One region of the Rhodospirillum sp. A1_3_36 genome, then DNA from elsewhere that is predicted to be linked to it. Evidence: riboswitches for the same ligand, from Rfam matches in the RefSeq annotation. Region 1 holds a riboswitch; the other holds the start of a gene.
The links. A riboswitch is a leader RNA that binds a small molecule or an ion and turns the genes downstream of it on or off. The one in region 1 is predicted to bind S-adenosylmethionine.

Region 1 (4,204 bases):
AGATGGATTATTATGGGGGAACCCGCTGGGAGCGGGCCGATCTCCCCCAGGCACGGCGACCGCGTCTTAGTGGGGGATCGGAGGAAATCGGTGGAAGACTGGACGCGACCCGGGGCGAAACTCGTTACGGCTGCTTCCTTCCGGACCTGACCGGGTTGGCGAGGACCTCGTCCACGCCAGCCTTCCGAGCGCAATATGGACCAGCCCCCCACCCGGATGCAAGGGGTGAGTTTTGATGGAAGAGCAATGGGGAAATCGATTTCGATTTCTGCCCATATGTTCTACGTTTTGGGCTTGATGACCTGATGTCGTCCAGATGGGAGGGACACATGGGAGAATGGGGGCCGAACCGTGAGAGCGGCCTGGCCCGTTATCGTCAACTGAATCCGGCCCGGGTGGGATGGGCCGATCACATGGGGATCCGTGACCTTGAGCCAAAGCCAACAATTGACCATCGACGAACTGGCCGAAAACTTCGAACTGTTCGACGATTGGGAAGACCGCTACCGCTACATCATCGACCTGGGCAAGAAACTGCCGGCCATGGACGATTCGGAAAAGAGCGAGAGCAACAAGATCCGCGGCTGCATGAGCCAAGTGTGGATCGTCCCCGAAGTCCACGAAGGATCGCCTAAGACCCTCAGCTTCCGCATTGATTCCGACGCCCATATCGTGCGCGGCCTGGCCGCCGTGATGCTGATCCTCTTTTCAGGCAAGACGCCAGAGGAAATCCTGGCCGTCGACGCCGACGCCAAGCTGAAGGAGCTGGACCTAGACAGCCACATCAGCCCCAACCGCCGCAATGGCGTCGCAAGCATGATCCAGACCATCCAGAACATGGCCAAGCTGCACGCCTGATCCGCGCCCCCCTGATCCTCAAACCCCTGATCCTCAAACCAGGGCATCCGATCAGGGCTTGAAGCTCTCGATACCGACCAAATTGGTGTCGTAGGGCGTCGTCTGGTACATGTCGTTGATCCAATTGCCAAAGAGCAAGTGACCGTGTCCCCGCCAATGGTTGACGGGGGCGCGCGTCGGATCATCGTCTGGAAAATACCCCTTGGGAATGGCGCCCCCCGCGAGCTTGTCCCGCTCATATTCGCGGGCAAGGGTGTCGGTGTCGTATTCCACGTGGTTGAACATATGCACGGCCCGCTTCTTCGGATCATCCAGCAGGCAGACCCCGGTCTCGTCACTTTCGGCGAGAACGGAGATCCCGGAGTCAGGGGGAATGTCCTCCTTCCGCACTTCGGTCCAGCGGGAGACCGGAATGGCGATGTCATCGGCAAATCCCCGCATATGGGGAGAGGAGGGACAGCGATTCCAATGGCGGAAGATGCCGAAGGCCTTCTGTGGCAATTCATATTTGGGCATGCCATGGAAATGGTAAACCGCCGCCTGGGCCGCCCAGCAGATGGTCAGAAGCCGGTGCACATTGGTCTGGGTCCAATCCAGAATCCGGCGCATCTCATCCCAGTACAGAACCTCTTCGAAGGCGAGACGTTCGACCGGCGCCCCGGTGATGATAAAGCCATCGAACCGTTCATTCTTCACCGCTTCCCAGGGCCTGTAGAAAGACGCCATATGATCGGGGGGCGTATGGCGGGACTCATGGTCCGTGATCCGCACCAGAGTCAGATCCACCTGAAGGGGCGTGGCACCAATCAAACGCGCCAATTGGGTCTCCGTCTGAATTTTGTTGGGCATCAGATTGAGCAAAGCCACGCGCATGGGCCGGATATCCTGCCGAATCGCATGGGTTTCGTCCATGACGTTAATGCCTTCCTCCTCCAGGATCAGGCGCGCAGGCAGTTCATCGGGAATCTTGATCGGCATGGTCGGATACGCTCCCAAAACTTTTTGACCTAAAACTTTTTGGAACGACGACCGTGGCTGAAATCCGCTTTTTTGCCGGAATGGCCACATCCTTCCCTCTGGAAGCGCCACCTTGCCCGGATCGGCAGGTTGGCGTTGGGCGTCGCCCCAACTCGTGATGTGCAGAATCTGCGTTACAGATGTACAGGCGCCCGCGCCGCTCCACAAGGGGGGGCGACAAAGAAGGACCAACAATCAGACGACCAGCCCCTCCAAGGTCACCCGGTCCAAAAGCACAACCCGCCCCCGCCCCAAGGTCACCAACCCCCGGCGTTCGAAATCCTTGAGCTGTCGACTGACCACTTCCCGCGCTGTCCCCAATTCCTTGGCCAAGTCCTGGTGGGTGCCCTCCCAGGTTCCCTCTCGATGATGGGACAACAGGAAGCGGGCCAGCCGGGCCTCAATCCGTCCGAAGGCCACCTCCTCAATCAGCATCAACAGGTCCGAGACCCGGGTGGCATAGGCGGAGAAAACAAAGTGGCGAAAATTCGGGCTGCCATCCATCAGGCGGGAGAACGCCCCTGCGGGAAGAACCAGAGCCTCCACGGCGGTTTCGGCCACCCCTTCAGCCCCATAGGCCTGACCGTTCATCAGACAGGCGGTGGTTAACACGCAGGTTTGGCCCCGCTCAACCCGGTACAGGACGATTTCCCGACCGGACTCGGCGGTTTTGCAGACCCGCACCGCCCCGTCGGTCACCATCAAGAAATGCTCGCAGGTCATCCCCTCGGTGAAGACGATCTTGCCTGCGGAAAGGCGCGCCATCGCCAGGGAGCGCGTCAGTTCCAGCCGATCCCGCTCCGGCAAAGCCATCAGGTCGGGAAAGGCCTCTAGCGAAGGGAGAGGCGCCATGCCGGACGGGTCCAATGCAGCGGGATCAAGACAGGCCTTGACGTCCCATGGCCAGGAACTTCTCCCGACGACGGGCGCGCAGGATGCCCCCTTCCAGGGTCAACAGATCGGTCAAGTGGCGCTCAATAGAATCACCCACCCTCTGGAAGGTCAGGCTCCGGTCCCGATGGGCACCGCCCATGGGCTCAGCGACAATCTCGTCGATGACCTTAAACTCCAGCAGGTCCTGTGCGGTTAGGCGCAGGGCCTCCGCAGCCTGCTGGGCCATGTCGCCACTACGCCACAGGATCCCGGCGCATCCCTCCGGTGAGATCACCGAATAGATGGAATGCTCCAACATCATCACCACATTCCCTGTGGCGATGGCAATGGCGCCGCCCGATCCCCCTTCGCCGATCACACAAGTGACCATGGGAACCTTCAGGTTCAGCCCCTTTTCGATGGTTCGGGCGATGGCCTCCGACTGCCCCCGTTCCTCAGCGCCAACGCCAGGATAGGCCCCTGCGGTATCCACCAGGGTTAAGACAGGCAAATGGAAGCGATCAGCCAATTCCATCAAACGCTGGGCCTTGCGATAGCCCTCGGGCCGGACCATGCCAAAATTGTGCTTCAGGCGCGTGTCGGTGTCATGGCCCTTCTCCTGGCCCACAACCACCACAGGCTCGCCCCGGAAGCGAGCCAGCCCCCCCACCAAGGCATGGTCCTCGGCGTAGAGGCGATCGCCGGCCAGGGGGGTAAAGTCAGTGAACAGGGCTTTGATGTAGTCCAGACAATGGGGCCGGTCCGGATGACGGGCGACCTGGGCCTTTTGCCAGGGCGTCAGCTTGGCATAAACGGCCTTAAGCTGCTTCTCCACCTTCTGTTGAAGACGGCCCACCTCCTCGGCGATGTTGATTTCATCGGCATCGCTCAGGTGGCGCAACTCCTCGATCTTGCCTTCCAATTCGGCGATCGGCTTCTCAAAGTCCAGAAAGTGCATGGCAATCCACGTCGTGTTCCAGACTGGCGCGCATGGCCCCGCGCCCCAGTCCCCAGGGAAAGGAAAGAGAAGCCCTTTCCCTATCACAGGACGCCGGTTGGGCGAAGGGTCATTCTCTCCCTTATTTGAGGGGTAGATGAACGCGTGTCAGCCATTTGGCGGGCGGGACCTCTCTGGGGTTGTTTAAATAGTCTTCGAAACAGGGATGGTCGGCGGGGTCCCGACCACTCCCGGGCAGCCAGTGGCCATAGAGCCAGGCATAGGCCCGCTCCAACTCCATATAAGGCCCTTCGTGGACCAGGGTGGCCGCCGTCATGGCCGGTAAGACCACGATCTCGCCCCCTTCCGGAGCAGGGGTACCCTCGGGAACGGTCAATCCCGCCTGGGAGCGCAGATCCTCCCTGGCCACCTGGGCCGGATCATCGTGATAGATCCCGATCATGCGCGACCCCGGCCCCAGCAGACCCAGGGAACCGGCCCAGGCGAACAACCGCTCGA
Region 2 (4,204 bases), on a different contig from region 1:
CTCGCCGCAGAAGGCCCCCTGGACCCACCCCGAACCACCGCCCTGGCCCGGAGTTTGGGCCATGCGCCAGGGGAAGCCTGGACCCGGACCATCCTGCCCCGTCTCTATCCCCGGCTGCGTCTGCCAGTCTATGCCGTGCTCGCCTATGGCCTCTCGACGGTGGAGGTCGCCCTGGTCCTTGGCCCCACCACGCCTCCGCCCCTCTCCGTTCTCATCACCCGCGAGTTCCTGGATCCGGACCTGTCCCGACGCCTGCCAGCGGCGGCGGGGGCCTTGCTTCAGCTTGCTTTGGTCGCAGGGGGAATCGGCCTGTGGGCCGGAGCGGAGCGGATCCTCGCCCGGCTCGCGCGGCCCTGGTTGTCAGCCGGTCCCCGGGGTCGGGACTCAGCGCTTCTCCAGCTCCTGGCGCGCCTGGGTCCTGCCCTTGTTCTCCTGCTTGGGGTGGGGGCACTGACCGGTATGATCCTCTGGTCCCTGACCAGCCAATGGCGCTGGCCAGACGCCCTGCCCCAGGGTCTGACCCTGGCCACATGGAGCCGTCAGGAGGAGGCCCTTTCCTGGCCCCTGACCAACACGCTGAGCTTGGGGCTCGCCGTGGCCCTCGTCGCTCTGCTCCTCTCCCTTGGGTGCCTGGAGGCGGAGCGGCGCACCGGCCGACGTCCTGGTCCCGTCGCCGATTGGCTGGTCTACGCCCCCCTCCTGATTCCCCAGGTGGGGTTCCTTTTTGGCGTACAGGTGCTGTTGCTGTCCGTGCGACTGGACGGCACCTGGATCGGCGTGGCCTGGAGCCACCTGCTGTTCGTCCTGCCCTATGTCTTCCTCGCCCTCGCTGGCCCCTATCGGCGCTTGGACCCCCGTCACGCCACAGTCGCCGCCTGTTTGGGGGTCGGCCCCTTCCGGGTGTTCAGCCGGGTCATCCTCCCCTTGCTGCTCCGCCCGATCCTGGCAGCGGTGGCTGTGGGGTTCGCCGTTGGGATCGGGCTTTACCTACCCACCGTGCTGGTAGGCGCGGGCCATTGGCCGACCTTGACGACCGAAGCCGTGGCCCTGGCCAGCGGCGCCAACCGGCGCATCATCGGCGTGTACGCCGTTCTTCAGGCAGCCTTGCCCCTGGCCGCCTTCGCCCTGGCCGTCGCATTGCCCGCCTGGATCCATAGAAACCGTGCGGGCATGGGGGACACATGGCGTTGATCCTGGACGACGTCGCGGTTCTGTTGGCCGACCGCCCCCTCTTCGCCCCCCTTTCCCTCTGCGTGGAGGCGGGCGCGGTGGTGACCCTGATGGGACCAAGCGGCGTGGGCAAATCCACCCTATTGGCCCTGCTGACCGGCACCCTGAACCGGGCGTTCACCGCCCAGGGACGGGTGACCCTCGGGGGGCAGGACCTGGCGGGCCTTCCTCCCGAACGCCGGGGGATCGGCATGCTGTTCCAGGACGACCTTCTGTTTCCCCACCTGAATCTGGCCGAAAACCTGGCCTTCGGTCTCCCCCGGGGCGAGCCCAGAGCCACCCGCCGAACCCAAGTGGAAACAGCCCTGGAGGAGGCCGGCCTGGCAGGTATGGGGTTACGGGATCCGGCCACCTTGTCGGGAGGCCAACGGGCCCGGGCCGCGTTGATGCGCGTCCTTCTGTCCCGGCCCCGTGCGGTGCTGCTGGACGAACCCTTCTCAAAGCTGGACGCCGGAGCAAGGGCGCGGATCCGCGCCTTTGTCCTGAAGCATGTCCTGGCCCGGGGCCTGCCCACCCTTCTGGTCACCCACGATGCAGAGGATGCCCATGGACGGGTCGTAACCCTGGACAGCCCAAGCATCAGCGATGGCGAACATTAGAAATCCGCAAGATTCGTCCAACGAAAACCCACCCCTTGACGCTAGGGAAGGGCGCCATTACGGTTGCCGCCGTTTCGTGGGGATTTGAGGCCGGCTTGCGCCCACGTAAAAAAACACCGCTAAAAGGGTCGCGTGACGAAACGTCCCGGCCTCACGATGCCGGGATTTTCTGTTACGGAGATATCTTATTCATGCCCAGCAAGACCACTCCCCCCAGTTTACGCGCCGATACCCTGGCCGTCCGCGGCGGTCTGGAGCGTTCAGGCTTCTTCGAGACCAGCGAAGCCCTCTACCTGAATTCCGGTTATGTCTATGACACCGCCGAAGAAGCCGAAGCCGCCTTCGACGGCTCCGCCGACCGCTATGTCTACTCCCGCTTCCGTAATCCCACCGTCAGTGTCTTTGAAAAGCGCCTCGCCGCCCTGGAAGGGGCCGAGGTTTGCAAATCCACCGCCAGCGGCATGGCTGCGGTGACCGCGACCCTGCTCTGTCAGGTCCGCGCAGGCGACAGGGTGGTGGCTGCGCGGGAGCTGTTTGGCTCCTGCTCCTGGGTTCTGTCGGAGTTACTGCCCCAATATGGCGTGATCACGGAATTCGTCGACGCCGAGAACCTGGACGACTGGAAGGCTGCCCTGTCCAAGCCCACAACAGCGGTCTTCCTGGAGACTCCCTCGAACCCCTCCCTTCGGGTTGTGGACCTGAGAGCCGTTTCCGAGTTCGCCCATGCGGCAGGCGCCCGGGTGATCGTCGACAACGCCTTCGCCACCCCCATCCTGCAACGCCCCCTGGAGCAGGGAGCCGATATCGTCTTCCACTCCACCACCAAATGGATCGACGGCCAAGGCCGCACCATGGGCGGCGCGATTCTCTGCGACAGCGCCTTCAACGACGATTTCCTGGGTCCCTTCCTGCGCCATACGGGACCTTGTCTCTCGCCGTTCAATGCCTGGGTGGCCTTGAAAGGTTTGGAAACTCTGGGGCTGCGGATGGAGCGCCATTGCGCCACGGCCCTGAAGCTGGCCAAGGTGATCGAAGCCCATCCCGCTGCGGCCAAAACCCTCTATCCGGGCCTGGAAAGCCACCCCCGTCACGCCCTGGCCATGTCTCAGATGTCCGCAGGCGGCGGCATCATCGCCCTGTCCCTCGCCGGAGGGCAGGCGAGCGCCTATCGCTTCCTGAACGCCCTCTCCATTGTCGATATTTCCAACAATCTGGGCGATGCCAAGTCCCTGGCCTGCCACCCCTGGACCACAACACACCAGCGGCTCAGCCCGGAAGACAAGATGGCTCAAGGCATCGACGCGGGTCTCGTGCGCGTCTCGGTCGGTCTGGAGGATCCCGAAGATCTGGTCGGCGATATCACCCAGGCCCTGGACGCTGCGGCGATATAACGCCAGGAGACCTTATCGGGTCGGCCAAACCGGATGATGTCCATCGATGACGAAGGGATGGGCATGGCGCACCGCCCCGTGGTGGTGCGGATGCACATGGGGCTCCGGCCCCTCCCATCCCTCGTGGTCATGCGGATGGTGCTCGTCATGCACATGGGGGTGTTCGTGGTCCTCTGCGGCATGGATGTGCTCCAGCACCAGACGATCCTCCCGAGGCCAAAGCCAAGCCGCCAACGAGAGACCAACACAGGCCACCCCCCCAACCATCCAGAAGGCCGCCTCCACCCCCAGGGCCCCCGCCAGCCATCCGCCCAGGGGATAGAGCACCAGCCAACAGAGATGGGACAGGGCGAACTGGGCGGAGAACACGGCGGGGCGGTCTCCGGCGGCACAAGACCGGCGGAGCAAGCGCCCCGCAGGCGTTTGTGCCAGCGATAGGCCCGCGCCCAATAGCGCCCAAACGGCCCCCAGGGTCACCATGGAGCCCAGGGCAAAGGGCGCCCCCCCCAACCCCGCGACCAAAAGCAAACCACCAGACAGCATGATCCGCCTCTCCGGAACGCGCTCCAGCAGGCGCGGCAGGGCCAAGGCCAGAACCATGGAGCCAATCCCAGCGCAGCCATAGGCCAGGGCCGTTTGCCCCTCTCCCAGGCCCAAGCGGTCCTGGACGATGACGACGGTGTTCACAATGACCATGGCGCTGGCGCTGGCCACCGTCACGTTCAGCGCCATGAGCCCGCGCAGGCGGGGGGTGCGGCGGAAGATCCCCAGGCCAAAGCTCAGGTTGGCCCGCCAGCCTCCGGTCCGTTCGGGCGCCCTGGCCCGGGGCAAAGTCAGACTGGCCACCAAGGCAGCAGAGCCGAGGAAGGCCAAGCCATTCAGAACAAACAGGTCGGACGATGCCAGAACCAGCAGGGCCAATCCGGCAAGAAGGGGACTGGCAAGCGCTTCCAGGTCCTGGGCCAGTCGGGACCAGGTGAGCGC

Region 2: linked by a shared signal. The riboswitch ahead of metZ (O-succinylhomoserine sulfhydrylase) and the one ahead of ACLIRY_RS16730 (homoserine O-succinyltransferase) in region 1 are both predicted to bind S-adenosylmethionine.

The regions. Positions count from the first base shown of each region.
Region 1 is NZ_JBLAVB010000008.1:49,215-53,418, forward strand. It holds RNA gene ffs (signal recognition particle sRNA small type) at 89-187, opposite strand; gene ACLIRY_RS16725 (SufE family protein) at 424-858, shown strand; gene ACLIRY_RS16730 (homoserine O-succinyltransferase) at 910-1,836, opposite strand; SAM-I-IV-variant riboswitch at 1,895-2,002, opposite strand; gene ACLIRY_RS16735 (Crp/Fnr family transcriptional regulator) at 2,071-2,727, opposite strand; gene ACLIRY_RS16740 (acetyl-CoA carboxylase carboxyltransferase subunit alpha) at 2,753-3,706, opposite strand; gene ACLIRY_RS16745 (AraC family transcriptional regulator) at 3,828-4,204, opposite strand, start outside.
Region 2 is NZ_JBLAVB010000005.1:293,298-297,501, forward strand. It holds gene ACLIRY_RS13975 (ABC transporter permease) at 1-1,191, shown strand, start outside; gene ACLIRY_RS13980 (ATP-binding cassette domain-containing protein) at 1,182-1,829, shown strand; SAM riboswitch at 1,896-1,973, shown strand; gene metZ (O-succinylhomoserine sulfhydrylase) at 2,021-3,220, shown strand; gene ACLIRY_RS13990 (MFS transporter) at 3,233-4,204, opposite strand, start outside.